Regions from separate parts of the Rhizobium sp. WSM1274 genome, predicted to be linked through region 2. Evidence: predicted binding sites of a transcription regulator. Region 2 holds the regulator's gene; each other region holds the start of a gene.

Region 1 (8,062 bases), 1.6 Mb from region 2:
CTGCCGAGCGCACGGCGGTCATCGGCCGCATGACACGCATCCTCTTCGCCAAGGCGCTCGAAGCGCTGGCGATCATTCCACGGCATCTCAGGCTGTCCTTCAATCTCTCGGCGCGCGATATCTGCGACCACGAAACGTCGATGGCGCTGCTTGCGATGATCACCCGCTCCGGCATCGATCCCAGGCGCATCGAATTCGAGATTACCGAGACGGCGCTGCTCTCCGATTTCGACGCCGCCGACCAGGTGATATCGATGCTGCGCGCTGCCGGCATCTCGATCGCGCTTGACGATTTCGGCACCGGCTATTCGAGCCTCAGCCATATTCATCGTCTCGCCTTCGACAAGCTGAAGATCGACAAGTCTTTCGTGATGAATTTCGATCGCGACGCCCGTTGCATGAACATCACCCGCTCGGTCGCCAATCTCTGCCAGAATCTTGGCATTGCCTCCGTCGCCGAAGGCGTCGAAAGCGAAGAGATCGCCGAGGGATTGAAGGCGATGGGCGTTCGCCTGGCGCAGGGCTATCATTTCTCGCGGCCGCTGACGCTGGAACTTGCCATTGATTACGCCGTCCGGTGCGAGGCCGAAGCCTCCGCCCGCAATTCGCTGTCTGCCTGAACCAATCTCCCGGCCGGACTTGAATCGACTGGAGCGAAGCTACGTCGTCGTCTATTCATGGTCGTAACAATGAGGTGAACCATGCAAGGCGAAGTCATCATTGAACAGCGGGGGACTGCGGGCGTCATCCGCCTCAACCGGCCGCGGGCGCTGAACAGCCTGACCCTGCCGATGATCGGTGCGATCACTGCTTCCCTTCATGATTTTGCCGGTGACCCCGAGGTGGCATGCGTCGTGATGACGGGAGAGGGCGAACGCGGCTTCTGTGCCGGCGGCGATATCCGCGCCCTGCATGAGAGCGCCCGCGCCGGCGATGGCCTTGCAGGTACCTTCTGGCGCGAGGAGTTCCGCCTCAACCATCTGATCGCCGCCTATCCCAAACCCTATGTCGCGCTGATGGACGGCATCACCATGGGCGGCGGCGTCGGCCTGTCCTCGCACGGCCGCCACCGCATCGTCACCGAGCGCACGCGGCTGGCCATGCCCGAAACCGGCATCGGCTATGTCCCGGATGTCGGTGCCACTTGGCTGCTGCCCCGTGCGCCGGGCGAGGCCGGAACATGGCTCGGCCTGACAGGGCTCGATATTGGTGCGGCCGATGCGATCCACGCCCGCCTTGCTGACCTTCAGATCGCCTCGTCGCGGCTCGGCGAGGTGGTCGACGCTCTCTCCGGCCTGCCGCGCGCCAGCTCATCCGGCGATGTCGATGCCGCGCTGCAGGCGTTTTCGGAGCCTCAGGGAGAAAGCCGGCTCAAGCAAAACGCGGCGATGATCGATCGCGGATTTCGGTTCGACAGCGTCGAGGAGATCCTGGCAGCGCTTGCCGCGGAGGAGGGCGAATTCGCCGCCGAGACGCGCCGGGTGCTGCTGACGCGTTCGCCGACCAGCTTGAAGCTCGCTTTGCGGCTGCTGAGGGCCGGCCGCCGCAGCGCCTCGCTTGCCGAATGCCTCGGCCGTGAACTCGGTGCCTGTCTGCAGATGCTGGATAATCCCGATTTCTTCGAGGGCATCCGCGCCGCCATCATCGACAAGGACCGCAATCCGCAATGGTCGCCGGCAACTGTCGAGGCTGTGGGGGCCGCAAGGGTCGAGCATTTCCTGAAACCGGCCGAACCGCCGCTTTCACTCTGAACTCTATCTGACCTATCGCCACATTCCGCGCATGCGGGCGCCGACATCGATGCGCACCTGCCGCGCCTGCGCTTGCGCGGCCTCCGATTTTCCCTGCGGCCAGCTGCAGGCCTCGAAGAACTGCAGCAGGGTCGCGGGAATGAAGCGGCTGCGGGAGGCATAGACGTGCCGGTCGCCCTGCGAGTTCTGCCCATAGGTGAAGAAGCGCCGCGGCACGACGAGGTCGAGACCATCCCTGGCGCGTGTCATCGCCACATAGAGCAGCCGGCGTTCCTCCTCGATTTCGGCGGTGGTGCCGACGGCGAGATCGCTCGGTATGCATCCGTCGACGACGTTCAGCATGAACACCTTCGTCCATTCCTGGCCCTTGGCGGAATGGATGGTGGAAAGGATGAGGTAGTCCTCGTCGAGAAGCGGCACGCCTGCCTGGTCGCTGGTCGCATCCGGCGGATCGAGGGTGAGTTCGGTCAGGAAACGCTCGCGCGAGGCATAACCGCCGGCGATCTGTTCGAGCTGCAGCAGATCGGCCTGCCGCGTCGCTGCGTCCTCGTGCAGCCGTTCCAGATGCGGCGCGTACCATTGCCGCGCCAGGCCGATTTCCGCCGGCCAGCCGGCCTTGCCGGTCTTCAGCTCCTGCAGCATCGAAACGAACATTGTCCAGTCCTCGCCCGAGCGGGGCGGCGCCGGCATGGCAGCAAGAGCAGAAATCGGACTGGCATCCTCGGCCATCAGGTCGAGCGTCTTCTGCGCCGTCGACGGCCCGACGCCCGGCAGGATCTGCACCAGCCGGAAGCCCGCCACCCGATCGCGCGGGTTCTGTGCGAAGCGAAGGGCGGCCAACATGTCCTTCACATGCGCGCTGTCGAGAAACTTCAGCCCGCCGAACTTGACGAACGGAATGTTGCGCCGGGTCAGCTCGACCTCCAACGGCCCGCTGTGATGCGAGGCGCGGAAGAGCACGGCTTGCTGCTTGAGCGTGAGGCCTTCCTCTCGGTTGTCGAGCACCATGTCGGTGATGTAGCGCGCCTGCTCGGCCTCGTCGCGCACCGTGACCAGGCGCGGCCGCTCGGAGGATTGCCGCTCGGTCCAGAGGTTCTTGGTAAAGCGCTCCGAGGCGAGATCGATGACGGCGTTGGCGGCGGCGAGGATTGGCTGCGTCGAACGGTAATTGCGGTCGAGCGTGACGATATTGGCCGCCGGGCTGAAGGCGGCGGGAAAATCGAGGATATTGCGCACCGTCGCCGCGCGGAATGAATAGATCGACTGCGCATCGTCGCCGACCACGGTCAGCCCCTGGCCTTCGGGCTTCAGCGCCAGCAGGATCGAGGCCTGCAGCCGGTTGGTATCTTGATACTCGTCGACCAGCACATGGTCGAAGCGGCTGCCGATATCCTCGGCAATGACAGCCTCGCCGACCATCTGCGCCCAGTAGAGCAGCAGATCGTCGTAATCGAGCACGTTCTGGCTCTGCTTGGCCTCGACATAACAAGCGAAAAGTTCGCGCAGCTGTTTCTCCCACGCCGCGCACCAGGGAAAGACGTCGCGCAGCACGAGGTCGAGCGCGGTTTCCGAATTCACCGCCCTGGAATAGATGGCAAGGCAGGTGCCCTTGGTGGGAAAGCGGCTTTCCGTCTTGGAGAAGCCGAGGTCGTGCCGGATCAGGTTCATCAGATCGGCGCTGTCTTCGCGGTCGTGTATGGTGAAATCCGGATCGAGGCCAATCTGCTCGGCATAATCGCGCAACAGCCGCGCGCCGATGCCGTGGAAGGTGCCGGACCAGGAAAGCGCGTCCGCCATGACGCCGGCGTTTGCACCAAGCACATCGCGGCAGATGCGCTCGACGCGCCGCGCCATCTCGGCGGCTGCTCGGCGCGAGAAGGTCATCAGCAGGATGCGGCGGGGATCGGCGCCCTTGACGATCAGGTGGGCGACCCGATGCGCCAAGGTATTCGTCTTGCCAGAGCCGGCGCCGGCAATGACCAGCAGCGGCCCGGCAATATGGCTGCCGTCGATGAGCGTGCCGTGCTCGACGGCCATGCGCTGCTGCGAATTGAGCTTTTCGAGATACATCCAGCCGTCCGGTCGGGCTCCCGCAGAATCACTGGGGAAAGATTAGATGTTCCTTGAATGTTCGCGATTGCCGTCCCTGTCAAGCGATCTGGCGCGCGAGCAACACCTCAGTCGGGAAAGTCCGGGCCGATCTCGCGCCGTACCAGCTTCAGGCTGCGGTCGGGCTGAAGGATATAGGTTTCCTCAACGCGCTGGCCCGTTCCGTTGTAAAACTGGTTGTAGACGACGCTGCCGACCGGCGATTTGGTGAGCTTCGTTCGCGGTTTGCCGCCATAGGTGATGCTGCCCGGAATGGGTTCCAGCGCCGGCCTATCGGCCGAGGAGCAGCCGGCAAGCAATGCCCCGGCAAACAAGGCGGGCAGAAGCGCTTTCATTGTCATCATCCCTCATTCGACTGCAGCCAGATATGGAAGCCGCGGCGCCTTTCGCCAAGGATCGTCCATGCCAGGGTCCACGGGAAACAACCCAGCGCACCGCAACGAAATGCTTTGCCGAGGCGTTAACGGATATCAACTGACATCAGGAGAGGCCACTGTGCTCGGCTTTGCAGCATTCACGAACCATGAGGAATCCGGCCGTCAGGGTCACAGCGACGCGGCGACACGCGCCTCGGTGGAGAGCGCCCTTCATGCCGTCGACGATATCGAAGTGGCGGAAATCATCGTCGACATATCGGGCTCATATGTAATCCTGGAAGGTTTCATACGCCGGCGGGGTGATGTCGAGCGGGCGATCGAGATTGCCGAGAGCGTCGTCGGCCGAGGCTATGTGCGCAGCCGCCTGCTGCGACGCTGAAATCGTAAGATGGTGCCCCGGCCCTCTGCTCATCTGTCCATGCGATGCATAAGGGGAACCAAGTGCTCTCCCGCGTGTTGAAATGCCGGATCTAAACGCTGGAGACCCTCATGTCGTTGCTTCTTCGCCTTTGGGCAACCACCTTGATTTCAGGCAGTGTCTTTGCCGGCTCCGCCTACGCCTCGCTGGAAAACGGCACAAATTATTCCGCTTTGCCGAAGGACCAGATCGCCCTCAACGAATATACCGGGGCCATCGCCTGCACGCCGGCAGAGCCTCAGTATTTGCCGTCCTTCATCCGCGCATCGGATGGCACGATCATCGGTGTCGGTTATATCGAAGTGGAGAGTGAGGGCGGCGCGAACTGCTGAGGCGTCCGCTTTACTCAGACGAGGCTCGCCTGCGTTTCCGCAGAGGTGACGAGCCTCTAACCATCATCATGATGGCTGGGCATCTTCTAACCTGTACAGGGCGCAACGCCCTTTGCACCAAAACCCGGCACGCACTTGTTGCAGGGTTAAACCAAAATTAAAGCATTGTCCCGTTCCGGCACGCTTGCGCGCCAGAAGGCGAAGATCGCCAAAATTCCTTGCCGAACTGCTAATGCAGCTTCAGCTTCGCTTCTTCGGCGGCCGCCAGGAACTCGGCTCTTGCTTCTTCCACGCTCTTGCGCCCGTCGAGCGCCGCCCGGCAGGCACTGCGGGCCTTGATGTAGTGAAGCCCGCGCACACTCGGCCAGAGATCCGCCAGGCACTTCAGCGCATCGAACGGCCCATTGACCGTTCGCGCATCGGCATCTTCGAAACCAACCTTGACCGGGCTGTTCCATCTTTCAGTTGCCATCGACACTCCTCCACGATTTTCGACAGAAACGAAGTGCAACGCTTCCCTATCCTTAGGGACACGCCGCCATAATACGCATTCTAGCGGGATTTTTGCGGTCAACAATGGTGAATCGTTTGATGCTGATGAGGCGAAGTGTCGATCGCGGAAGAGGTCGCGGACGCCCGGGAGTCATGAGCAGCTTTTTAAACAGTCGCAAATAAGTTTGTATGGCGCCAGCGCCACACCGCCGCTACCATGCTCGCGGACATGAGAGGTTCAACGTGGTTTGGAATCGAAAAGGAATTCGAGCTGCTTTTGTTTGCGGGGCACTGGCAATGCCGGCCGTTGCCGGCGGCGCGGAGATATCTGCTGAAGACGCCTTGCTGGCGCGTATTTCCAGCGAGGTTATCCCTAGAATGCAGCGTGAATATTTGCGTACCAACCTTGAGCGGCTGGGGAAGGGGGAGACGATAGATATCGCCGTCTATATTCTATCAGAGAGCGTTGATCGATGGTATGTCGAGGGCATTTTTGATGGGGTTAATGCCCTGCCCCATCCGCCAATCCCAGGTGAAGAGGTGGTGGTAACAGGCGAACTGATCCAACAGTGGCAGTTATCCCCTTTCCTACCTTATTATCTGGAAGTCAACGACATTCCCGATTGTACTGCAATGCTGTCCAATTCATGCCGATGGCAGCCCCTCACCCTAACCCTCTCCCCGTAAAAACGGGGCGAGGGGACGTGCCCTGCGAGAGGTGAGTGGGGGACGGAGAGGTAGCGGCATATCCCCTTCGCCCCGCAAGCGGGGAGAAGGTGGCGGCAGCCGGATGAGGGGCCGGTCTTGCGCCCAGTCCACATTCTTATGGCAGCACACGGCTTCCTGCTTGTCTAGCCGCGCGGCGAGAAATAATGTCCGATACTTGAGAGAAAACTGGTGCTGCCGAGTGGGATTGAACCACCGACCTCACCCTTACCAAGGGTGTGCTCTACCACTGAGCTACGGCAGCAGGACCAGACCGCGGAGCCGAGCGGCTCAATTGCGGGAACGGGGCGGCTATTGCCACAGCTTGACGACAAGCGCAAGCCGCAAAATCAAACTTCGCGTGGATAGAGATGCAAGGGACTTTTGGATTGGCGCGAATTCAGCTAATTCTGCTCACATGAACGACAAGACCGAAACCGGCCAGAAGAGCCGTAAAGAGGCGATCGAGGCACAGGCGAAACTGCGCCGTGAACGCGCCGCCGAAAAGCTCAGGGAAAATCTGGGGAGACGCAAACAGCAGGTCCGCGCCCGCCGTTCCGGCCAAGCCGACGAAACAAATGGACTGCCCGCCGCAAAAATGGACGAATCGTAATGTTCCGTCCGTCGCGAATTGAAGCGTGTCGATAAATCCCCTAAACACCTCACTCCTTATTTCAAGGCAGAACTTTCAGGAAAGGCGGGCGCTGCCCGTAAGCGCACATGGATCGTATCAGAATCGTCGGCGGTAATGAGCTGAATGGCATCATTCCGATTTCCGGCGCCAAGAATGCTGCACTGCCGCTGATGATCGCCTCGCTTCTGACCAGCGACACGCTGACGCTCGAAAACGTGCCGCACCTGGCCGATGTCGAGCTGCTGATGCGCATCCTCGGCAACCACGGCGTCGACGTCGCCGTCAACGGGCGGCGCGAGCGCCAGGAAGACTCCTATGCGCGCACGATCCATTTCACCTGCCGCACCATCGTCGATACCACCGCATCCTATGAACTGGTCTCGAAGATGCGCGCCTCCTTCTGGGTCATCGGGCCGCTCTTGGCGCGCGAAGGCCATTGCCGCGTTTCGCTGCCGGGCGGCTGTGCCATCGGCACGCGCCCCGTCGATCTCTTCATCGAGGGCCTGACGGCGCTCGGCGCGACCATGGAGATCGATGCCGGTTATATCAACGCCAAGGCGCCTGCCGGCGGCCTGATCGGCGCACGCTACACCTTCCCGAAGGTCTCCGTCGGCGCCACCCATGTGGTGATGATGGCGGCAACGCTTGCCCGCGGCACGACTGTCATCGGCAATGCCGCCCGCGAGCCTGAGGTCGTCGATCTCGCCAACTGCCTGAACGCCATGGGCGCCAAAATTACCGGCGCCGGCACGGCGACGATCACCATCGAAGGTGTCACCTCGCTCTCCGGCGCTCGCCATCGCGTTCTGCCGGATCGCATCGAGACCGGCACCTATGCCATGGCCGTCGCCATGGCCGGCGGCGACGTCGTGCTCGAAAATACCGACATGGCGTTGCTCGAAACCGCGCTTGAAACGCTGCGCCGCGCCGGTGCGGAAATCTCGTCGACCAACAACGGCATGCGCATCAAGCGCAACGGCGCCGGCATCAGACCGGTCGATATCGTCACCGATCCTTTCCCGGGTTTCCCCACAGATCTGCAGGCGCAGTTCATGGCGCTGATGACCCGTTCTTCCGGCGTCTCGCATGTCACCGAGACCATCTTCGAAAACCGCTTCATGCATGTGCAGGAGCTTGCCCGCCTTGGCGCCAGGATCTCGCTGTCCGGCCAGACGGCGAAGATCGAGGGTGTCCAACGCCTGCGCGGCGCGCCTGTTATGGCGACCGATCTGCGCGCCTCAGTC
Region 2 (8,062 bases):
GCAGGAGTTGACCACAGTCGAATTGCGGCCGGAAGCAGGCGAAGGCCTCGCCGACTCCGCCGGTTTTTCTCCACCTGTCATGGTGACGCGCCCGACAAGAACGCAGTCGACGAGCCCCTTGCGGCACCGGCTGCCGGCAGCAGCCTCGCAATCGCTGCGTATCGGCATGCGGATGCTGAGCGAAGAGGCGGACCACGGCCGTCTGCTGCTTGTCTCGCCTGTCTTCCTCGGTGCCGGGTCAGCCTTCTGGTTTCTCGCGGCATCGGACTTTCCGCTCGTTGCATCGCTGCTCTGCCTGTTGCTGCTGATCGTCGCCGTTCTCATCGCCAGCCGCAGCCGGGCGGCATTGCGGGCAACGCTGCTGGCGCTTGCACTTGTGGCCTGCGGCATGGCCTCCGCGCAGCTCGAGAGCTGGCGGGCTTCGACCGTGATCCTCGATTCCGCCGTCACGACGACGGTGACCGGCCGTGTGGAACGGCGCGAAGGCGACGGTCGCGGCCGGTGGCGCTACATTCTTGCCGTCACCGGTACGGAGGCGCCGGAAGTGAAGCGGTCGCCCGAACGCATAACCGCGATCACCCGCGGCGCAGACGCGCCCTTCGAGATCGGTGATATCATAACCGGCAGGGCGCGGCTGACGCCGCCGGCAGGTCCAGCACTTCCTGAGCTCAACGACTTCTCCTTCGGTGCCTATTTCGATGGAATCGGCGCGAACGGCTTCTTCTACGGCGCGCCGTCGAAGGTCGACTGGCAGGCAGGTCCGCAGGCGGCAAGATCGACGTGGGAAGCTCTGCTCGAAGGGCTCTACCGGCTGCGCAGCGGCATTGGCGACCGCATAAGGTCGATCTTGCCTGGCGACACCGGCGCTTTCGCCGCTGCTCTGGTGACGGACGAGCGGCGCGCCATCTCGAATGAGACGACGGAAGCGCTGCGCCAGTCCGGCCTGGCTCATATCGTCGCCATCTCCGGCCTCAACATGGCGCTGTCGGCCGGTATCTTCTTCGTTGGGTTCCGGATGTTGCTCAGCCTCTTTCCCGGCGTCGCTGAGGCCTATCCGACGAAGAAGATCGCTGCCGCCGGCGCGCTCATCGCCGTGACCGCCTATTTCCTGATCTCGGGCTTTGGGGTCTCTGCCGAACGCGCCTTCATCATGATGGCCATCATGTTGATTGCCGTCTTCTTCGACCGGCCGTCGATCAGCCTGCGCAATGTCGCGCTCTCCGCGCTCGTCATCATCGCCATTTCGCCGTCCGAGGTCTTGGGTCCGAGCTTCCAGATGTCCTTTGCCGCGACATTGGCGCTGGTCTCGGGCTATCAGCTGTGGAAGGACCGGCGCGTCCGCGAAAACGCCTTCCTCAAGCTGCCGATCATCAGGCCGGTCGTTACGGTTGCGGGTTTCTTCGGCGGCGTCTTCCTGACGTCGCTGATCGGCGGCTTTTCAACCGCGCTGTTTTCGATCGACCATTTTCATCGCCTGACCGCCTATGGCCTGCCGGCAAACCTCGCGACGATGCCGATCATCTCCTTTATCGTCATGCCGGCCGGGCTGCTGGCGATGCTGCTCATGCCTTTCGGTCTGGATGTTTGGGCCTGGAAGGTCGTCGGATTCGGCCTCGATCTGGTGATCGCGGTCGCAAAGACGGTATCCGGCTGGGGCGGCAATATCGACGTTGGCCGTTTGCCCGGCTGGTATTTCGCGGTCGCCGTGGCAGGCTTTCTTCTGCTGACGCTGCTCCGGACGCGACTGCGCCATTCCGGCACATCGATCATCGCAGTCTCGACGCTCATCCTGTTCCTTCTACCGGTTCCCCGGCCGCCGGATCTGGTGATTTCGGAGGATGGCAATCTCGTCGCGGTCGTCGAGGCGGCAGCAATGGCGTCCAACCGTGAACGACCGCCGGATTTCATCTTCGACCAATGGCAGAGAGCGCTGGTCCTGCCGACGCATGATCCGCCGAAGATGCTGGATGGTCCTGCTATCCCGCCGGAGGGAGAAGACCGCCGCGTCAGGCTTTCCCGCGATCAGCAGACCGAAGCGAGGACCGCGATGCGTGCAGCCGCAGCGGCCGGTGAAGCAAACCGCTTTTCCTGCGTCAAAAAGGCCTGGTGCACATCAAGGCTTGGCAATGGCCAGGTCGTGGCCGTCATCGACAATGCCGCCTATCTCGGCCCCGCATGCGACGCCGCCGATATCGTCGTGACGTCGGTCCGCCTGCGCTTCAACAGCTGCCGCTCAGGTGCGACGCTCTTCACCGGTGAAACGCTGCGCAGGACCGGTTCCGTCGAGTTGCGCTTCACGAACGCCGGCCTGGAGGTGGCAACCGCATTCGATGCATTGTCGCGGCCATGGATGCGCCATCGCGCCTATGACTGGCGCAGCAATAGTTTTACCGAGCCCGGTCTAGCCAAGGTCAGTGATAGCGGCGAATAAGACCGACGAGCTTGCCCTGAACCTTGACACGGTCCGGCCCGAAAATCCGGGTCTCGTAAGCCGGGTTGGCGGCTTCGAGCGCAATCGAGGCGCCCTTGCGGCGGAAGCGTTTGAGTGTCGCTTCCTCGTCGTCGACGAGAGCAACGACGATGTCGCCAGGACTTGCGGTGCTGCCGTTGCGGATGATCACGGTGTCGCCGTCAAAGATGCCGGCGTCGATCATCGAATCGCCCTTGACCTCCAGCGCATAATGTTCACCGGAACCGAGCATGTCGGCCGGAACGACGATGTCGTGGGTGTTGTTCTGGATCGCCGAGATCGGAACACCGGCGGCGATGCGGCCCATGACCGGCACGGAGACCGAGTTGCCGTTGTCGGCGACGGGTTTTGCAGGGGCAGGAGCGGCGACCGGCTGTGGCTTGCCGAGGCTGCCCTCGATGACGCTCGGCGAAAAGCCACGCCGCGGCTGGATGCTGGGGCTGTAGGCCTCCGGAAGCTTGATGACCTCGATCGCGCGGGCCCGGTTCGGTAGGCGGCGAATGAAGCCACGTTCCTCGAGCGCTGTAATCAAGCGATGAATCCCGGACTTCGAAGCGAGGTCCAGGGCATCCTTCATTTCGTCGAAAGATGGCGGAACGCCGGATTCCTTCATGCGCTCATGAATGAAAAGGAGAAGCTCCTGTTGTTTGCGCGTGAGCATCGACGTTGTGACCTCGTGATTGAAACAAATCCAGAACAGACACTATATGTTCCATATGTGTTCCGCAAGTAGCTAAATTTCCGTAAAACTTGGAACCAACTCGTCGAGATTCTTATTTTCATTCGCCGGATTGGACACATGTCTTGCATTGAGGGTGGCGCTGTCGCACATCTCTTGCCGATTTGAGGAGGGATATGATGAACACGCATTCCACCAAACCGTACCCGCTGGATCATGTCGTGCTGCCGGTCGTCGACATCGATCTGGCGCGCGAAAGGCTCGGCAAGCTCGGCTTCACCGTTGCCGCCGATGCGCGCCATCCCTTCGGAACGAAGAATGCCTGCGTCTTCTTTGCCGACAAGACCTATCTGGAGCCGCTCGGGATCGCGAGCGTCGAGGAGAGCGAGGCATCGGCGCGACGAGGCAATGTCTTCACCGCTCGCAACCGGGCTTTCCGCTTCCGTTGCGGCGCGGAGGGGCTTTCGGCGGTGGCCTTCGGCAGCAAGGATGCCGGCATCGATCATCAGGATTTCGTCGGCAACGGGTCGAGCGCCGGGGAGATGCTGCAGTTCAACCGGCCGATGACGATGCCGGACGGCTCCGAGACGATTGCCGGCTTCAAGCTGGCTTTTGCCGGCGACCTGCGCGCGCCTGATCTCTTGCTCTTCACCGTCGAGCGTATCAATCCGCTGCCGGCCGACCGCGCCGCGCTGGAGACGCATGCCAATGGCGTGACCGGCATAACGGAGATCGCGCTTTGCGCGCCGGAACCGGCCGCATTCGCTGCCTTCGTCGGCCTTGCAGCGGCGCAATCGGCAGTCGAGAAAACCGGTTTCGGCGTCAATGTCGCGGCGTCAAATGCGAAAATCGGTCTGATGACGCCGGAAGGGCTGGAGGCCTATTTCGACATCGCCGGCTCATCCGCAGATCGCGGCCTGCGCGGCCGGGCAATCCTCTTTGCTGTTGCCGATCTTGCCGTGACAGAAGCGCATTTGGCTGCTAACGGGGTGACATACACGCGCAAGAACAATCGCATTCTGGTGAAGCCCGCGCCCGGGCAGGGCACGCTCTTCGCCTTCGAGGAAACACGATGAGCACTGATACGAATTCCGACGTCAGGGTCGGCGAAGGCCAAGGCCAGGTCACCTTTTCCAATACCGGCCGCCTGTCGCTAATTGCCGGTCCCTGCCAGATGGAGAGCCGCGACCACGCCTTCATGGTCGCCGGCACGCTGAAGGAGCTTTGCGGAAGGCTCGGCATCGGCCTCGTCTACAAGAGTTCCTTCGACAAGGCGAACCGGACCTCGCTCTCGGCCGAACGCGGTATCGGGATCGAAAAGGGCATGGAGGTCTTTGCCGACCTCAAGAAGGAATTCGGCTTTCCCGTCCTGACCGACGTTCATACCGCCGAACAATGCGCCGAGGTGGCAAAGATCGTCGACGTCCTGCAGATCCCGGCCTTCCTTTGCCGCCAGACCGACCTTCTTATTGCCGCGGCCAAGACCGGCCGCGTCGTCAACGTCAAGAAGGGCCAGTTCCTCGCTCCCTGGGATATGAAGAACGTTCTGAAGAAGCTCAATGCCAGTGGCAATCCGAACGTGCTGCTGTGCGAGCGCGGCGCCTCTTTCGGTTACAACACGCTGGTTTCCGACATGCGTTCGCTGCCGATCATGGCGGCGATGGGCGCCCCCGTTATCTTCGATGCGACCCATTCCGTGGCGCAGCCGGGCGGGCAGGGCGAATCCTCCGGCGGTCAGCGGGAATTCGTGGAAACGCTGGCGCGCGCAGCGGTGGCTACCGGTATCGCCGGCGTGTTCGTCGAAACCCACCAGGACCCCGACAATGCACCTTCCGACGGCCCCAACATGGTCTATCTCAAGGACATGCCGCGGCTGCTTGAAAAGCTACTCGCCTTCGATGCGGTCGCCAAGGCTTGACGTTCAACAGCCTGACATGATCGTGCTATAGGCGAGATCCGAACACGGTCCGAAGGGCTGGAAATTGCAGCATTGTAATTTGCACGCCTTCGACTAAGACAGGTTTCGAACCGACTTATCACCCACCGAGCAGGAAGAACCCATGACTGCAATCACCGATATCATCGCCCGCGAGATTCTCGATAGCCGTGGCAACCCCACCGTCGAAGTCGATGTCTATCTCGAAGATGGCAGCATGGGCCGCGCGGCCGTTCCCTCGGGTGCCTCGACGGGCGCGCATGAGGCGGTCGAACTGCGCGACGGCGGCAAGCGCTACTTGGGCAAGGGCGTCGAAAAGGCGGTCGAAGCCGCCAACACCGAGATCTTCGACGCGATCGGCGGCATCGACGCCGAAAACCAGATCCAGATCGACAACATCATGATCGAGCTGGACGGCACGCCGAACAAGTCGCGCCTCGGCGCCAACGCCATCCTCGGCGTGTCGCTCGCCGTCGCCAAGGCTGCCGCCCAGGCGTCCGGCCTGCCGCTCTACCGCTACGTCGGCGGTGCTTCCGCCAGCCTGCTGCCGGTGCCGATGATGAACATCATCAACGGCGGCGCCCACGCGGACAACCCGATCGATTTCCAGGAGTTCATGATCCTGCCGGTCGGCGCCGATTCGATCGCCGAAGCCGTGCGCATGGGTTCGGAAGTCTTCCATACGCTGCGCAAGGAACTTGCTAGCCAGGGCCACAACACCAATGTCGGCGACGAAGGCGGTTTCGCACCGGGTCTGAAGAGCGCGCCGGAAGCCCTCGACTTCATCATGAAGTCGATCGAGAAAGCCGGCTACAAGCCGGGCGACGACATGTGCCTCGGCCTAGACTGCGCCTCGACCGAATTCTTCAAGGATGGCAAATACGTTCTCGAAGGTGAAGGCCGCACGCTGGAATCGGGCGCCATGGCCGAATATCTGGCCGAGCTCGCCGGCAAGTATCCGATCATCTCGATCGAGGACGGCATGGCCGAAGACGATTGGGACGGCTGGAAGACGCTGACCGACCTGGCTGGCAAAAAGACCCAGCTCGTCGGCGACGATCTCTTCGTCACCAACTCCGCCCGTCTTCGCGACGGCATCCGCATGGGTGTTGCCAACTCGATCCTCGTCAAGGTCAACCAGATCGGCACGCTGACGGAGACGCTCGATGCCGTCAACACGGCGCACAAGGCGGCCTATACCGCCGTCATGTCGCACCGCTCCGGCGAAACCGAAGATTCGACCATCGCCGATCTCGCGGTCGCCACCAACTGCGGTCAGATCAAGACCGGCTCGCTGTCGCGCTCCGACCGTCTTGCCAAGTACAACCAGCTGATCCGCATCGAAGAGGGCCTCGGCCCGCAGGCCCAGTATGCCGGCCGCTCGATCATTCGCGGCTGATCGGATCTGATTTCCAATGGCTTGACCCGCGCCTTCCCGTGAACTGACCCCCGAAGGTTGGATGTCCAACTTTCGGGGGTCAGTTCACCGGCGCGGGTTTTTTATTGCCCGATTTTTTGAGTCAACGAACGGTTAATCTCTGCGCGCTAGATTGAACGAATTGGTAATGCGTTCAAGAGCATGCGTGTATGTGGACAAAGCATCATAAGAAGAGAAAGATCGGTCGCTTCGTCATTCCGGCCATGACGGTCGCCTTCCTTTCCTATTTCGGTTATCATTGCATCCATGGCGATTACGGCCTGCGCGCGACGGAGACGTTCGAGCATCAGCGTGTTGCGCGTGAAAAAGAGCTTGCAGTCTTGAAGGCGAAGCGCGAACATCTGGAAAATCAGGTCGCGCTGCTGAGTGACGGTTCGCTCGACAAGGATATGCTGGACGAAAAAGCGCGTTATCAGCTCAACATGTCGCGTGCGGACGAGATCGTCGTCTTCAACCATTATTCCAATTAACCGAAAACAGGTTCATTGGAATTTTCATACTTATTTCCAGTAGCTTAGCACTGAATACGAGCCATGCAATTATGGCATTGCTGTGGTCATGTTTCTTCCCTATGGTACGCGCCACCAAGAAACGACAAACCCATAGGGAGGGTTGAATGGCGCCGCGAAAGACCGCGACCGTTTCCAGCCGCAAAACTGCAGCAAAACCGGCAGCCAAAGCATCGAATGGCGGCCCGGTAGCCGACTTCGATCGCAATGAAGAGCTGAAGGCCTATCGCGAGATGCTGCTGATCCGCCGCTTCGAGGAGAAGGCCGGTCAGCTTTACGGCATGGGCTTCATCGGCGGCTTTTGTCACCTCTACATCGGTCAGGAAGCTGTCGTCGTCGGCATGCAGATGGCGCAGAAGGAAGGCGACCAGGTCATCACCGCCTATCGCGACCACGGCCATATGCTGGCAACCGGCATGGAAGCGCGCGGCGTCATGGCGGAACTGACCGGGCGTCGCAGCGGCTATTCCCACGGCAAGGGCGGCTCGATGCACATGTTCTCGAAAGAGAAGCATTTCTACGGCGGTCACGGCATCGTCGGCGCCCAGGTCTCGCTCGGAACGGGTCTTGCCTTCGCAAACCGCTACCGCGGCAACGACAATGTTTCCATTGCCTATTTCGGCGACGGCGCTGCCAACCAGGGCCAGGTCTACGAGAGCTTCAACATGGCGGCTCTCTGGAAGCTGCCGATCGTCTATATCGTCGAGAACAACCGTTACGCCATGGGCACCTCGACCGCCCGCGCCACCGCGCAGTCGAACTATTCGCTTCGCGGATCCGGCTTCGGCATCCCCGGCATTCAGGTCGACGGCATGGACGTCCGCGCCGTCAAGGCGGCCGCCGACGAAGCGCTCGAACATTGCCGTTCCGGCAAGGGCCCGATCATTCTCGAAATGCTGACCTATCGTTATCGCGGTCACTCCATGTCCGACCCGGCGAAGTATCGCTCCAAGGACGAGGTGCAGAAGATGCGCTCCGAGCATGACCCGATCGAACAGGTGAAGGCACGCCTCGTCGACAAGGGCTGGGC
Region 3 (8,062 bases), 1.8 Mb from region 2:
GGGCTTGTCGGCATCTGCCTCGTCATCGGCGTCGAAGCGCTCGACGGTCTCGGCGATAGCCTGATGGCGCAGCTTGCCATCATCCTGGCGACCATCTGTTATGCAGGTGCCGCGATTTTCAGCAAGACCTTCAAGGGGCTCGATCCCGCAGTGCCGGCGGCCGGCTCGTTGATTTCAGGCGCGGTCGTTCTCCTGCCTGTTAGCCTCGTCGCCGATCGGCCATGGGAGCTCAATCCGTCGGCGGCATCGATGCTGGCGCTGCTTGCCCTCTCCGCCTTTTCGACGGCCCTTGCCTTCACGATCTATTTCCGTCTCGTCCAGACGCTGGGTTCGGTCGGAACCACCTCGCAAGCCTATCTCAGAGTGCCGATCGGTGTTGCAATCGGCATCGTCTTTCTCGGCGAAAGGCTGAGCCAGACGGCCTGGATCGGACTCGTCTGCGTCATATCAGGTGTCGCAGCCATGACGATCCCCGCGAGGACGAGCGCAACGCAAGCGCGAGGCGCATAAAGTGGATGGGGTGGCAATCGGCGGCATAACTTTGCCAAGCAAGGTATCGACTACACGTTACCCGGGCGTGGGCGATGGTGATTCTCCGCCCTATTGACTTTTCGGTAGCCTCTGGCTAGAAGCCCGCCGCAATCGATGCCGCGAACGGCATCTGGAGTTATCCCCAGCATCAGAAGGGTACCAAGGACCCGCGGGCCTAAGCCGATCTTGCTTGAGATTGTGCGAAGTGCTTGGATGAACCCGAGGCTTGGCGTAAACTGATACCCGCAAACGACCATAAGAAGGGAAACTCCATGAGTGTGCGTGTATCCGGGAAACATATGGAAATTGGTGAATCCTTCCGTCAAAAGATCGAGGACCAAATTGGTATGGCCATCACGAAATACTTCGACGGGGGATATTCCGGCCAGGTGACCGTGGAAAAGGCGAGTTCCCGTTACTCGGCGGACTGCAAGCTGCATCTCGACAGCGGGGTGGTACTGCATGCGGCCGGCGAGGCGACCGACCCGCAGTTGGCTTTCGACGCCGCCTCCCAGCGGATCGAAAAACGGCTGCGGCGTTACAAGCGCAAGCTCAAGGACCATCACGCCGGAAACCATCTGAATGGTTTTGCAGAGGTCTCCTACACGGTTATGGATTCCGTTCCTGATCACGATGATGAAATCGCCGACGATTTCGCTCCGGCGATCGTCGCTGAAAGCACCAAGCAGCTGAAGACCATGTCGGTCGCCACCGCCGTGATGGCGCTCGACATGACCGACGAGCCGCTTCTCCTGTTCCGCAGCCCCGGCAAGGAACATCTGAACATCGTTTACCGTCGGCACGACGGAAATATTGGCTGGATCGATTCAGCCAGTATCAAAGGCTGAGATCAGCGTGGTGAGCGGCGGTGTTGCCGCCGCTCCTTGCATTTGATCCCGGCGACAGAAGGAAAAAGAAATGGCATTGGCAGATTTGCTCCATCAGGATGCGATCATTCCCGCCCTCAGAGTAAATTCCAAGAAACAGTTGCTTCAGGAACTGGCCGCAAGAGCCGCCAGGATCACCGGGCTTTCCGAACGGGAGATCTTCGACGTTATCCTGCAGCGCGAACGCCTGGGCTCGACCGGCGTCGGCAACGGCATCGCCATTCCCCACGGCAAGCTGGGAAACATCCATTCGATCGTCGGTATCTTCGCCCGGCTGGAGCAGCCGGTCGATTTCGAGGCGCTGGATGACCAGCCGGTCGATCTCGTGTTCCTGCTGCTTGCGCCGGAGGGCGCGGGCGCCGATCATCTCAAGGCTCTGTCGCGGATCGCCCGCGTGCTGCGCGATCACGATCTGGTCGCCAAGCTGCGCGCCACCGATTCCTCCCAGGCGATCTATGCCTTCCTCAACGAAGAGCAGGCGTCGAACGCTGCCTGACGCACGCCGCGCGATAACGCATCTATTCTCGAATGCAAAAGGCGCCTGATCTCTCAGGCGCCTTTTTACATGATGAGGGGTTGAACGATCAGAACTCTTCCCAGCTGTCTTGCGCCACGGCCGCGGACCCGCGCGACGGAACAACGGAGCGACGGACCGCCGGGGAGCGAGGCGAAGGGGCCGCGGCTGCCGGCGCCCGCATCTTTTGTGCGACCGAGGCAAGCGCTGCGGCGTTCCTCGAACCTGAGACATTGAAGCGGGTGGCGAGCTGCTTCAGCGTCTGTGCCTCGTCGTTGAGTGCGACGCTCGCAGCAGTCGCTTCCTCCACCATCGCCGCGTTCTGCTGCGTTACCTGGTCCATCTGGTTCATGGCCTGGTTGATTTCCTTCAAGCCGACAGCCTGTTCGCTGGCCGATGCCGAGATCTGCCGGATGAGGTCATTGATGCCCATCACCTGTTCGGCGATCTTGTGCAGCGTGCCGCCGGCGCGCCCGACGAGATCGACGCCTTCCTTGACCTGGACGGCCGAGGTGTTGATCAGCGTCTTGATTTCCTTGGCGGCATTGGCCGAACGCTGCGCAAGTTCACGCACCTCCTGGGCGACGACGGCAAAACCCTTGCCGGCTTCCCCGGCACGCGCCGCCTCGACACCCGCATTCAGGGCGAGCAGGTTGGTCTGGAAGGCGATCTCGTCGATGACGCCGATGATCCGCGAAACCTCCGTCGAAGATTGTTCGATCCCTTGCATCGAGGCAATCGCCTTCTGTACCACTTCGCCGGACTTTTCCGCATCCTGGCAGGCGAGGTTGACGTTGTCGGCTGCCGTGCGCGCATTTTCTGCGCTGGAATCGACCTGCGCGGTGAGCTCGTTGAGCGCCGCCGCCGTCTCTTCCAGGCTTGCGGCCTGCTGCTCGGTGCGCTTGGCGAGGTCGGAAGCGCTGTTACTGATTTCGCCGGTGCCGGAGCCGATGTTGGCGACGCTGAGGTTCATCGTGTTGATCGTCTCTTCGAGGCTCGCAAGGGCGGCGTTGAAATCCTGTTTCAGCTTGCCGTATTCGCCGGGAAATTCGTCGGTGATGCGATGACTGAGATTGCCCTGCGACAGCGCGGAAAGGCCGGCGCCAACGATCGAGACGATATGGCGCTGCAGCGACACCGATTGCTGGCGTTCCGATTCCGAGCGGCTGCGCTCGGTCTCGGCGGCCTGCCGCTGGTCGGCGGCCTCCTCTTCGAGGCGGCGGCTGTCGGCGAGCGTGAAGCGGAAGCCTTCGAGCGCCTTGGCGACCGAGCCGACTTCGTCGCTGCGGTCCTGGGCGGCGATCGGTTCGCCATATTGGCCGTCGCTCAGTGCCTTGACGCTGGCAACGAGCCCGCCGAGCGGCCGCTGCACGAAAGAGCGGACCGCGAAATAGAGTGCCAGCATGACGGCGCCAAGCACGATCAGCCCGTTGATGATCATCACGTAGGTCTGGTCTCGCACCGGCGCGTTGATCGCCGTGTGCGGCACGTCGACGAGCACGACCCAGGTGGCGTTGACGCCGGGAACCGCGAACGGATAGACGACGCGATCAAAGGGATCGAGGCCGTCATAGGTGAGGTCCCTGACCAGACCGGGCTGCTTGCTTGACAGCGCCGTCTTGACGATGTCGGCGCCCTCGCCGTCATATTCCTTGGTCATAAGGTCGGGGATCGGCGCGACGATCCAGTTGCCGGCCTGCGACAGCAGCGTGACGCGGCCCGAGCCGAACGGATGCAGCGCCTGCAGCTTGTCGGTCAGCGACTTCAGCGAAATATCGACACCGCCGACGCCGATCATCTTGCCGCCAGACATGACCGGATAGGCAATCGAGGTCAGCAGCGTCGGCACGTCCGTTCCCTCGGCCATATAGGGCGTGGTGATCGCGCCCTTGCCGCTGTCGGCGGCAAGCTTCCACCATGCGGCGGTATAATCATTGTCGAAGGTCGAATATTGGATGCCGCCGTCCTTGGTCTTCGACCAGTAGGGCGTGAAGGCGCCGTTCTTGTTGGTGCCTTCGTCATTGTTGTTGGCGATCTCGGTGCTCTTGCCGTCAAGCGCGCCGAGCTTTTCGCAGAACCAGCTACCGAAGGCGAAGGCATTCTGCTCGAGATTGGCCTTCAGTACGTTGATCATGCCCTTGCGGTCGAGCGACTTGCCTTCATGGCCGCGGCCGATGACGCCCGACATGGTGCGAGCGGCGCTGGCGAGTTCGCCGACATTGGCGGCGATTTCATTGGCGATCGATTTCGCTTCGAGGTTGGCCTGATCCATCGTCAGCGTCTGGACGCGATCCCGGGTCTGGCCGATGAGGAAAAAATTCGAAACGATGAGAACAAGCGCGATGGCGATGCCGGTGATGACGATGAGTTTCGCGGCAAGCGATTTCATGCGAAAAATGAACATGGGGTCCTCGGGCAAGGATGCGCCGAACGGGCATTCTCCGGCGCAGGAGCGAAGGCTCGCCCCATCATGGGGCAGCCGCCTACAGCGCCGTGCGTCTTTTCGAGACGCGCAAAGGACGCTGTAGCACTTTGAATGGCTGCATAATTTCATCCTTAAATCGATTCCGATTTAAGGAATTATGCAGTCGACAGCTGGATTCCAAAAGCGCAGGGAACCGGCGGCCACGAGGAACATCGCCGGAAATCTCTTAAATTTGAATGAAACTCGATCGGTCGAGACAAGGAAAACTGCCGGAACGCCCTGAATTACAGGGCGTTTCGCCGGCGGTTTCGCAAAGAGACGCCCCTATATCCTGTCTGCGACTTCCTCGCTCAAGGGGATCGAAGGTTGCGCCCCGGCCTTGAGGCATGCGAGCGAACCGGCAACCGCCGCACGACGCAGCGCCGAGACAAAATCGAGGCCTTCGTCGAGGCTGGCAGCGAAATAGCCGCAGAATGTGTCTCCGGCGCCGACCGTATCGACAGGTTCGATCTTGAGACCCTGCGCTCGTGAAATCGCCCCGTCGCGGATGGCGACGACCCCGTCGGCACCGAGCGTCACGATCAGCGTCTGGCCCGTCTCCGCATGCAGGCGCGCAAGGGCTGCCTCGCGTGCTTGGGCGTCCATGCCCTCCTGTCCGGCAAGCCGCTCGAACTCGGTTTCGTTGGCAATGACGATATCGGCAAGTCGGCCGAGACGCGGCGCATCGGGGATCAGCGGCGCGAGGTTGAGGATGCTGGTGACGCCCTTGGCGCGGGCGGCCGACAGCGCACGTTCGACGGCAGCAGCTGGCACTTCGAGCTGCAGCATCAGGATATCGCCTTCGTTCATGCGGCCGATCGCCGTCTCGGCATCGGCAGGCGTGACCTGGCCATTGGCGCCGGGAACGACGGCAATCATGTTCTCGCCGTCGCCGCCGACAAGGATCAGCGCCGTGCCTGTCGGACCGTCGACATGGTTGATGAGGGAAAGGTCGGTGCCTGCATCATCGAGCAGGGCCAGCGCCTCCGCAGCGAAAGCATCCTTGCCGACGGCGCCGGCCATATGCACGTAGCGGCCGGCGCGCCGCGCTGCCAGCGCCTGGTTGGCGCCCTTGCCGCCGGCGGCCGTCGCAAAGCCGTTGCCGGCCACCGTCTCACCGGGCTTCGGCAGGCGCTCGGTCGTGGCGATGAGATCCATGTTGATGGACCCGAAAACTGTGATCATGAATGTGTCCCGTCTTCTAGAGCATGATGCCGAAAAGTGTGATCGGTTTTCGGCCGACATCATGCTCCTACTGTTTCATGCGGGCGAGACACTGCCCGAAGCGATCACTCCTCGTCAACCACCCGGAGCTTCAGAAGACCGGTGCGGCTTTCTACCGATTTGACCGCGGCCTCGCCGTCGCGGGCGGGGGGTGCATCGCCGCCGCCCGCCTCAAATTCCAGCGCTTCGATCTTGGCGCCGCGTTTGGTCAGCTTGTCGGCCGACGTGACCACCATGTCGATATCCTTCTGCGCCATGGCGAAATGGCCTTGCAGCTTGCGCACCCGCTCGTCGAGGCGGCTGAGATCGTCCATCAGGATTGCCACCTCGCCCTGGATCAGATGCGCCTGCGCCCGCATGCGCTGATCCTTGAGCACGGCCTGGATGACCTGGATCGACAACATCAGCAGCGACGGCGAGACGATGACGATACGCGCGCGGTGCGCCTTCTGCACCACCGGCTCGAAGTGCTCGTGGATCTCGGCGAAGATCGATTCGGATGGCACGAAGAGAAAGGCCGTATCCTGCGTTTCCCCCTGGATCAGATATTTCTCGGAAATGTCTCGGATATGGATTTCCATATCGCGGCGGAACTGCTGGCCGGCGATCTTGCCTGCCTCGGGGCTGCCGGCGTCGCGGATCGCGTTCCAGGCTTCGAGCGGAAATTTCGCGTCGATCACCAGCGGCGGCGCGCCGTTCGGCATGCGGATCGTGCAGTCCGGCCGTGAACCGTTGGACAGCGTCTGCTGGAAGGCGTAGGCGCCCATCGGCAGACCGTCGGCAACAATCGTTTCCATCCTGGACTGGCCGAAGGCGCCGCGCGTCTGCTTGTTGGACAGAATGGCCTGCAGTCCGACGACATCCTTGGCGAGCGTCTGGATATTGTTCTGCGCGGCATCGATGACCGCCAGCCGCTCCTGCAGCCTTTGCAGGTTCTCATGCGTCGATTTCGTCTGCTCGGTGATCGTCGAGCTCATGCGCTGCGACATGCCGTCGAGGCGCTGGCTGATCGTCTGGTTGAGTTCGCTCTGCCGCGCGCCGAAGACCTCGGTCATCGCCGCGATGCGGCCCTGCATCTCGGCCTGGATCTTCAAAAGCTCGGCCATCCGCGCTTCGTTTTCCTCGGCACGAAAGCTCGCTTCCTCCGCCTGCTCGCGGCGAAGGCTGGCGCCGCGCAGCAGAAGCACGATCACTAGCAGGGCGAGGGCGGCGAGAACGCCGCCGGCAAGCGCCAGCATGGCCGGACTGATCGAGGCAAGGGAAAGGGCGAGCGATTCGGAATGGATGGTCATGCGGCAAGCATAACAGAAGAAACGGCGATATATAGATCAAAACGTGAACGGAATGGACGGCGTGCAATATCCTCGCACGCTATCGCTCTTCTCGCTCGGCGAGAAGAAATCGCCGTCCGATTTAACGATTGCTCAACCATATTGGCCAAAACCTGCGGCGCAGAAATTCCGTCCCGCGCCGCGCGCCAAGTACAGAGATCTCCATGACCGCCCAGCAGACCGACAATGCCCTCAGGCAGCGCCTCGATTTCATCGAACTGGATGAGGCGGCGCGCAAGTCGATGCGGGATCTGCGCCCTGTGATATCAGAGCTGATCGGCGGCGCCCTCGACAAATTCTACGCCAAGATCGCCAAGACCCCTGCTGTCGCCGGCTTCTTCGCCGATAAGAATCACGTCGGCCATGCCAAGAAGCGCCAGCAGGATCATTGGGCCAATCTTGCCGGCGGCGCGTTCGATGAGAGCTATGTCAACGGCGTGACCGCAGTCGGCAGCACCCACGCCCGCATCGGGCTGGAGCCGCGCTGGTATATCGGCGGTTACGCCATCGTCATGTCCGAGCTCGTCAAAGGCATCATGGAGAAGCAGTGGCCGTCGATCTTTGCGCGCCGAGAGGGCAAGGCATTGGCCGAGAAGCTGTCAGCCGTCATCAAATCAGGCATGCTCGACATGGATTATTCCATCTCGGTCTATCTGGAAACGCTCGAAGCCAAGCGTCGCGCCTTGGAAGAAGAGCGCGCCCAGGCCGAATCCGACCAGGCGATCGCCCTGGAGCAACTGCGCCGCGGTCTGGAAGCGCTGTCGAAAGGCGATCTTGAAGCCACCCTGCCGTCCGACCTGCCGGGCAATTTCAGGCAGATGGCCGAGGATTACAACCGCGCCGTCAGGGCGCTAAGCCAGTCCTTCGCCTCCGTACGCGAGACCTCGGGCCATATCATGAGCGGCGCCGACGTTATATCCAATGCGACCAACGATCTGGCGCTACGAACCGCCCAGCAGGCGGCAGGCGTCGAGGAGAGCTCGGCCGCCCTGCAGCAGCTGTCTGTCAGCGTCGGCCAGACGGCCGCCAATGCCGAGAAGGCTTCGGCCGCGGTGCGCGAGACGCAAGAGAAGGCGAAGAACTCCGGCGAACTCGTCACCAGCGCCGTTTC
Region 4 (8,062 bases), 970 kb from region 2:
AGCTCGCGGTCGAGAAGCTGGCCGGTATCGGGATCCTTGAAATCCACATCTTCGATCCAGGCATCGGCATAATCAACGTAGCGGTCGAACAGGTTCTGTCCGTAATCCGCATAGGACTCAAGATAGGCCTTCTGAATCTCATTGCCAATAAACTCTGCGTAACGCGGCGCAAGATCGGCCTTGATGAATTCCAGATAGCGCTTCTCGACATCGTCGGAAAACTGCTCGCGTCGGATCGACTGCTCCAGCACATACATCAGATGAACCGGATCGGCGCCGATATCCGTGGTGTCGTGATTGAAGGTGGAGGCGAGCACCTTGAAGGCGAAGCGGGTCGATATCCCGTCCATGCCTTCGTCGATGCCAGCGGCATCCCGATATTCCTGGACACTGCGGGCGCGCGGATCCGTCTCCTTCAGGCTCTCGCCGTCATAGGTGCGCATCTTCGAGAAGTATGTCGAATTCTCATGCTTGCGCAGACGCGAAAGCACGGAGAAGCGGGCCAGCATTTCGAGCGTCGCGGGGGCGCACGGCGCATCGGCGAGTTCCGATCCCTCGATCAGCTTCTCGTAAATCTTCTGCTCTTCCGTGACGCGCAGGCAATAGGGCACCTTGATCACGCAAATACGGTCGATGAAGGCCTCGTTGTTCTTGTTGGCCTTGAAGGTTTGCCATTCCGCTTCGTTCGAATGCGCAAGGACGATGCCGGAGAAGGGTATGGCGCCGATATTCTCGGAGCCGATATAGTTTCCCTCCTGCGTCGCCGTCAGCAGCGGATGCAGCATCTTGATCGGCGCCTTGAACATCTCGACGAATTCGAGCACGCCCTGATTGGCGCGGTTGAGCCCGCCCGAATAGCTGTAGGCATCGGGATCGTTCTGGGAATAGGTCTCCAGCTTGCGGATATCGACCTTGCCGACCAGCGACGAGATATCTTGATTGTTCTCGTCTCCAGGCTCGGTCTTGGCGATGGCGATCTGGCGCAACCGCGAAGGCTGTACTCTGACGACGCGGAAGCGGGAAATATCGCCTCCGAAATCGTCGAGCCGTTTCAGGCACCACGGACTCATCAGTCCGCTCAGGCGCCGCAGGGGAATGCCGTATTGCTCCTGGAGGAGCGATCCCATCGTGTCCGGGTCGAACAGGTTGAGAGGACTTTCGAAAACGGGGCTGATCTCGTCACCCGCCTTCAGAACGTAGATCGGATGAACCTCCATCAGCAGCTTCAGCCGCTCCGCCAGCGATGACTTGCCGCCGCCGACCGGGCCGAGCAGATAAAGGATCTGCTTGCGCTCCTCGAGCCCCTGCGCCGCGTGCCGGAAAAAGGAAACGATGCGTTCGATTGTCTCTTCCATGCCGTGGAAACCAGCAAAGGCCGGATAGATCCGCATGGTCCGGTTCATGAAGATCCGGCCGAGGCGCGCGTCCTTGGCGGTATCGACCATCTGCGGCTCGCCTATCGCGGCGAGCAGGCGCTCGGTCGCATTGGCATAGGCAAGCGGTTCCTTTTTGCAAAGGTCGAGATATTCCGCGATCGACATATCGGTTTCGCGACGCGCATCATAACTGCGGGTGAACGCATCAAATACGGATTCGCTCAGCATGGGCCCTCCATTCAAGGTTAATGCCACAGGCTTCAGGTGTCCCTATAACCATCGAGATGGCCATGACGTTCCTGAGAATCAATAGTTTCTTCGGCTATTCCACGCTCACCGGCCATTTCTAGCAATGCACAAAATTGTGCATCCACCGGTTCTTTAATTACTGTACGAAACTGTCGATCAGTATAGTTGAGAAAGCCCCCATGGCGGTATCAGCACATTTCACGACGTGACAGAAAGATGAAAAAGGTGTGCAATGTCGCCCGTGATTCGAGATCACGAAAGTCAGCGATTGGCAGGCGGCGAACCTGCTTCGATCGGTGAATATCGATGCGCGACGGATCGTATGTCATCGAAATTTGGGGATATTCTTAGGGAATCAGGCGCATGACTATCATGCGCCTGATTTGCGATCATGTCTCCACAGGCCTCTCAGCCGTTGAACGCATTCTCGAGCACAGCGACGTCGATCTTGACCATGCCGAGCATCACTTCGGTCACGCGCCTCGCCCGCTCAGGGTCGCTGTCGGCGATCATCTCCGATAGCACGCGCGGCACGATTTGCCAGGAAAGGCCCCAGCGGTCCTTCAGCCAACCGCAGGCCTCCGGCGTACCGCCATTGGCGAGGAATGCCTCCCATATTCGATCGATCTCGGCCTGACCTTCGACGAGGATCGCAATCGAGAAGGAATGGTTGAAGCTATCGAGCGGGCCGGCCTTCATGGCCAGGAAGAACTGGTCGGCGAGCGTGAACTCGATCAGCTCGACGCTGCCGGGAGGCCCGCTCGGCGTTTCCGCCTGAAGTATGGTGGTGCGGCCGATCCTGGAGTCCGGGATAACAGACACGTAGAATTCGACGGCTTCGCGCGCTTCCTCGGCGAACCAGAGATTTGAAACGACCTTCGGCATGACGGCCTCCTTGTTGACGGGTGTTGATCCGGACTGCTGTCCGATGCCTCAAGGACGCCTTACTGGCGCCGGTTCCGACACGCCGCGATCGGAATTTTAGCCCTGCCCGCCCGCATCTTGACCGCAGCCGGGCTCGGCGGCGGCCTTGCCGCCTGTAACATGCCGCCTGGATAGCGCCGGCTCGGGAATGAAAGCAGAACATCTTTTCTGGTCTTTCCTTCCCGAATCACTACATTACGCGCCATGAGCAATAGTTTCGACGATATGCCCTTCTTCGACGAAGAGCCGGGCGAGATGGCGCGCAAGCCGCAGCCGCCTGCCGCACCCGCCGAAAGGGCGCCCGCCACCGGTGGCGGCATCGCCGCACGCGCCATGGCGGCCCGCGACGGCGGCAAGCGGCCGGATTACCTCACCGGGCTGAACCCCGAGCAGACCGAAGCCGTCGAAACGCTGGAAGGCCCCGTCCTCGTGCTCGCCGGCGCCGGCACTGGCAAGACGCGGGTGCTCACCACCCGCATTGCCCATATCCTCAATACCGGCCGCGCCTTTCCCTCGCAGATCCTCGCCGTCACCTTCACCAACAAGGCCGCCCGCGAGATGAAGGAGCGCATCGCGCTGCTCGTCGGCGGCGCCGTCGAAGGCATGCCCTGGCTCGGCACCTTCCATTCGATCGGCGTCAAACTTCTGCGACGCCACGGCGAGCTCGTCGGCCTGCGCTCCGATTTTACCATTCTCGATACCGACGACGTCGTTCGCCTGATCAAGCAGTTGATCCAGGCCGAGGGTCTCGACGATAAGCGCTGGCCGGCCAAGCAGTTCGCCGGCATGATCGACACGTGGAAGAACAAGGGGCTCGGCCCGGCCGATATCCCCGAGGGCGACGCTCGCGCCTTTGCCAATGGCCGCGGCCGCGATCTCTATTTCGCCTATCAGGCGCGCCTGACGACGCTGAACGCCTGCGATTTCGGCGACCTGCTGATGCATCCGATCGCGATCTTCCGCAAGAACCCGGACCTCTTGAAGGAATATCACGGCCGCTTCCGCTATATCCTCGTCGACGAGTACCAGGACACCAACACCGCCCAATACATGTGGCTCAGGCTTCTCGCCCAGCGATCCAAAGGCGAGCCGCAGAACGTCTGCTGCGTCGGCGACGACGACCAGTCGATCTACGGCTGGCGCGGCGCGGAGGTCGACAATATCCTGCGCTTTGAAAAGGATTTCCCCGGCGCCAAGGTCATCAAGCTCGAGCGCAACTATCGCTCGACCGAACATATCCTTGGCGCCGCCGCCCATCTGATCGCCCATAATGAGGGTCGTCTCGGCAAGACGCTGTTCACCGACCGCTCCGATCCGGACGACGTCAAGGTGCAGGTCCACGCTTCCTGGGATTCGGAGGAGGAAGCCCGCGCCATCGGCGAGGAGATCGAGCAGCTCCAGCGCGGCAAGCATCTCTTGAACGACATGGCGATCCTCGTGCGCGCCTCGTTCCAGATGCGCGAATTCGAAGACCGCTTCGTCACCCTCGGCCTCAACTACCGCGTCATCGGTGGCCCGCGCTTCTACGAGCGCCTCGAGATCCGCGACGCCTTGGCCTATTTCCGCCTCGTTGCGCAAGCCTCCGACGACCTCGCCTTCGAACGCATCGTCAACACCCCGAAGCGGGGCCTCGGCGATACGACGGTGCGCGCGCTGCACGACTATGCGCGTGCCCGCGATATCCCGATGCTTGCGGCGGCCGCCGACATCATCGAGACCGACGAGCTGAAGCCGAAGGCGCGAAAGGCGCTCTTCGACGTGATTCAATCTTTCCGCCGATGGCAGGAACTGCTTGAAAAGACACCGCATACCGAGCTGGCCGAGCAGATCCTCGAAGAGTCCGGCTATACCGACATGTGGAAGAACGACAAGAGCGCCGAAGCGCCGGGCCGCCTTGAGAACCTCAAGGAACTGATCCGCTCGATGGAAAGCTTCGAATCGATGCGCGGCTTCCTCGAACACGTCTCGCTGGTGATGGATGCCGAGACCAACGAGAACCTTGATGCCGTCTCGATCATGACGCTGCACTCAGCCAAGGGTTTGGAATTCGACACCGTCTTCCTGCCCGGCTGGGAGGAAGGCCTCTTCCCGCACCAGCGCTCGCTGGACGAGAGCGGCCGCGCCGGCTTGGAGGAGGAACGCCGCCTCGCCTATGTCGGCATCACCCGCGCCAAGCATCGCTGCCACATCTGGTTCGTCTCCAACCGCCGCATCCATGGCCTCTGGCAATCGACCCTGCCCTCACGCTTCCTCGACGAACTGCCGGAAACCCATGTCGAGGTCGCTCAAATGGAACAGAGCTACGGCGGGTACGGCCGCGGTGGCTACGGCCAGTCCCGCTTCGACAAGGCCGAACCCTTCGCCAATTCCTATTCCACGCCCGGCTGGAAACGCGCCCAGGCCAACAAGACCGACGCCACACGCGACAATTGGGGCACCCGCTCCGGCCACGCCGTCGAACGCATCGGCTACGGCGAGAGCGGCCCGAAGGGGCGCACGATCGAAGGCGAGCTGGTTGCCAAATCGACCTCGTCGGAACCGTCGAGATTCACCCTCGGCGACCGCGTGTTCCACCTGAAATTCGGCAACGGCAACATCACCGGCATCGAAGGCAACAAGCTGACGATCGAGTTCGACCGGGCCGGACAGAAGCGGGTCTTGGACGGGTTCGTCGAGCGCGTGTGATCTCACCTCGGCACGACGCGAGAACGTTTACCCGAGCATCCGCATCCTTCCGATCCCAACAATATCGTTGATCAGCGCAATGCCGATTCCGGTGGCGACGATTCCCAATCCGATCAGGAAGAGCCGGCGAGACCGATCATATTTGACGGCAAAGAGAGAGTCGCGCGCCAGCAGATCGGCAAAGACCTTCACCTGGATGGCGATGCCGATCGTCAAGAACAGCATCGGCGGAATATCGATGCGACTCCAGTCGTTGGGGTTGGAAACCCAGACACTGATGAAATTGAGCGAGAAACCGAGGATGATCCCGGCCGCTGTCAGCGACCCGTTGCGAAATGTCGCATCGATCTTTTCGTCGGGATCCGGCTCGGACATGGCTTCGCTTCCCGCTGCTGAGGTAAGAAAGGCAGAAATCATGATCCAGAGCAAGCTCGACCTGACATCGCCCTCACAGGAAGCAGACGAAATGTCGCAGCCGCGCAAACCCCGGCACTCCGCCCATGGCTCCTCCGCACGCTTCATTACGACAATTTCAGGCAAACACGGACATGGATTTAATCGCCTCCAGACGAAGCAATCGCTGAAAAAAGCCAATAATTCCAATGAAACAACTTTGGTAACCGAAAGGTTAACGTGCGTCGCCCCGCGCCGTCAATCGCACTTCTACCCTGTCAAAACGTCGCTTTGACGCCTTGTGCAAATCAGCTTAGCCCAAAGGCTGCCCACCCATGAAAGGCGGGCTTCACGACGAACTTTTCGAAGGAGGTTCAAGTGACCAGTGTTTCATCTCTCGGCAGCACAATGACCCAGTACCAGTCTCCGCTTTCCAGTCTGGACAAGAATGGCGACGGCGTCACATCGGCGGACGAGTTGGCCGCCGCCTCGCAGTCCTCGACACCGGCCATGGCGTCGACCGACGGCGACGACAGCGGCACCGATATCGTCAAGAAGATCACCGCCGACATTCTGTCGCTGATGCTGTCCATGCAGAAGACCGACAGCAGCGACGATCAGGCCGACGGCAGCGATCAGAGCGACGACAATTCCAAGGGCGTCTTCGCCGCGATGGATACGAATGGCGACGGCAAGTTGACCGAATCCGAATTTATTGCCGCCGAACCGAACAGCATCAAGACTTCGGGCGACAGCGATCCGCTCCTCACCAAAGTGCTGAGCGACATGCAGACGGCCCTTCAGGCCTACCGCAATACCTACGGCGCTTCCGCCGCAGCAGGCGATTCCGCAACCGAAGACGTGGCGGCGGTCTAGCTGGCTGAAATCCGGGCTCTGCCGGGGGAGCCTCGATCCATCGATGCCGCACAAAAGTGTCCACGCAGGCAGATCGATTTGGCGGCACTTGCCACCGTCGTCGGCCGTGTCTGCGATCCGGAAATCATGCACGTGCCTTGCCGCTCCGCTCCATTTCACCACGAGAACCGCCACCAGCTATCGCAATGATTGCATTAGAGCATTCTGCTTTGACGACTTACTGCCGCTAGCGCCAGAATTAACACTTGCGCGTTCGCGCCTGGAAATCCACTAGTTGATCCATTCGGTGTGCTTAGCGTCCTACACTGCAATAAGCGAAGGGATTGAGCCTTGATGAAAGCGCTGCTGCTCGTCGACATTCAAAACGGCTTCTGTCCAGGCGGCAATCTGCCGGTGCCTGACGGCGACAAGGTGGTTCCCGTCGCAAACAGACTGATCGACAGCGGCAAATACGACCTGATCGTCGCCTCGCAGGACTGGCATCCGCCGGGCCACGGCAGCTTTGCCTCCGCCCATCCGGGTGCCGCCGCCTTCGAGATGGGCGAACTGTCGGGCAAGCCGCAGATGATGTGGCCTGACCACTGCATTCAGGGTACGCTTGATGCCGAACTGCATCCCGAACTCAAATCCGAAGAGATCGACCTGATCCAGCAGAAGGGCGAGAATCCTGATATCGACAGCTATTCGGCCTTCCGCGACAATGACCGCGATGCCTCGACCGGCCTTTCCGATTTCCTCGAGGATCAGGGCGTCACCGACCTCGACGTCTGCGGACTGGCGACCGACTATTGCGTCAAGTTCTCCGCGCTCGACGCGCTGGAGATGATGCCTGGTATCCACGTGCGCTTCATCGAGGACGCAAGCCGCGGCATCACGCCCGAAGGCGTCGCCGCCGCCATCGAAGAGATGCGGGCGCATGGCATCGCGATCATCGACAGCGTCAAGGCCTTGGCCGGCTAGTTCAGCTCGGATACCGCCAGAAAAAACCGCGTCGAATGTCGGATCGGTGCAAGTTAATCCGTCCTCGGCTCTGAACACACCAACAATGGGAGTTGAGAGATGAGAAAACTAGTTGCTGCAGCCTTCGTCAGTTTGGACGGTGTCATGCAGGCGCCGGGCGGGCCGCGGGAGGATCCGACCGGCGGCTTCACGCAGGGCGGCTGGACCGTCAATTATTGGGACGAGCCGATGGGCCAGTTCATGGGCGGGATCTTTACCGATCCCTTCGAACTGCTGCTTGGCCGCAAGACCTACGAAATCTTCGCCGCGCACTGGCCCTTCGTCGGGAAAGACGATCCAATCGGCAAGGTCTTCAACGCCGTGACCAAATATGTCGCGACCACTTCCACCGAGCCGCTCACCTGGGCAAATTCCGTCGCCCTGCGTGGCGAAGCCGCCGCCGAAATCGCCCGGTTGAAACGAGAGGACGGTCCCGTCCTCCTGACACAGGGCAGCAGCGGCCTGTTGCAGACCCTATTGGCGCATGACCTGATCGACGAATTCCGGCTCCTGACTTTTCCGCTCGTCCTCGGCCAGGGCAAACGCCTGTTCGGTCGAGG

Evidence for each region. Region 2 encodes LexA, which represses DNA repair genes until DNA is damaged. Its sites were predicted from a motif close to TGTTCNNNNTGTGTTCNG; they were not measured.
Region 1: the regulator LexA is predicted to act here: its motif matches at 3,869-3,886, upstream of N2600_RS01250 (ATP-dependent helicase).
Region 3: the regulator LexA is predicted to act here: its motif matches at 6,945-6,962, upstream of N2600_RS00285 (DNA recombination protein RmuC).
Region 4: the regulator LexA is predicted to act here: its motif matches at 2,694-2,711, upstream of N2600_RS14485 (ATP-dependent helicase).

Annotation. Positions count from the first base shown of each region.
Region 1 is NZ_CP104138.1:254,489-262,550, forward strand. It holds gene N2600_RS01240 (putative bifunctional diguanylate cyclase/phosphodiesterase) at 1-620, shown strand, start outside; gene N2600_RS01245 (enoyl-CoA hydratase/isomerase family protein) at 702-1,751, shown strand; gene N2600_RS01250 (ATP-dependent helicase) at 1,764-3,821, opposite strand; gene N2600_RS01255 (hypothetical protein) at 3,929-4,195, opposite strand; gene N2600_RS01260 (BON domain-containing protein) at 4,356-4,616, shown strand; gene N2600_RS01265 (hypothetical protein) at 4,727-4,987, shown strand; gene N2600_RS01270 (DUF982 domain-containing protein) at 5,217-5,459, opposite strand; gene N2600_RS01275 (hypothetical protein) at 5,777-6,166, shown strand; tRNA gene N2600_RS01280 (tRNA-Thr) at 6,375-6,449, opposite strand; gene N2600_RS01285 (hypothetical protein) at 6,603-6,797, shown strand; gene murA (UDP-N-acetylglucosamine 1-carboxyvinyltransferase) at 6,905-8,062, shown strand, end outside.
Region 2 is NZ_CP104138.1:1,896,198-1,904,259, forward strand. It holds gene N2600_RS09650 (ComEC/Rec2 family competence protein) at 1-2,431, shown strand, start outside; gene lexA (transcriptional repressor LexA) at 2,412-3,131, opposite strand; gene N2600_RS09660 (VOC family protein) at 3,329-4,225, shown strand; gene kdsA (3-deoxy-8-phosphooctulonate synthase) at 4,222-5,067, shown strand; gene eno (phosphopyruvate hydratase) at 5,210-6,484, shown strand; gene N2600_RS09675 (FtsB family cell division protein) at 6,673-6,993, shown strand; gene pdhA (pyruvate dehydrogenase (acetyl-transferring) E1 component subunit alpha) at 7,140-8,062, shown strand, end outside.
Region 3 is NZ_CP104138.1:51,054-59,115, forward strand. It holds gene N2600_RS00260 (DMT family transporter) at 1-510, shown strand, start outside; gene hpf (ribosome hibernation-promoting factor, HPF/YfiA family) at 804-1,379, shown strand; gene ptsN (PTS IIA-like nitrogen regulatory protein PtsN) at 1,450-1,914, shown strand; gene N2600_RS00275 (methyl-accepting chemotaxis protein) at 2,003-4,336, opposite strand; gene N2600_RS00280 (ribokinase) at 4,682-5,581, opposite strand; gene N2600_RS00285 (DNA recombination protein RmuC) at 5,686-6,912, opposite strand; gene N2600_RS00290 (globin-coupled sensor protein) at 7,116-8,062, shown strand, end outside.
Region 4 is NZ_CP104138.1:2,863,031-2,871,092, forward strand. It holds gene N2600_RS14475 (PrkA family serine protein kinase) at 1-1,604, opposite strand, end outside; gene N2600_RS14480 (VOC family protein) at 2,034-2,510, opposite strand; gene N2600_RS14485 (ATP-dependent helicase) at 2,754-5,234, shown strand; gene N2600_RS14490 (hypothetical protein) at 5,262-5,609, opposite strand; gene N2600_RS14495 (hypothetical protein) at 5,608-5,922, shown strand; gene N2600_RS14500 (hypothetical protein) at 6,006-6,503, shown strand; gene pncA (bifunctional nicotinamidase/pyrazinamidase) at 6,837-7,463, shown strand; gene N2600_RS14510 (dihydrofolate reductase family protein) at 7,563-8,062, shown strand, end outside.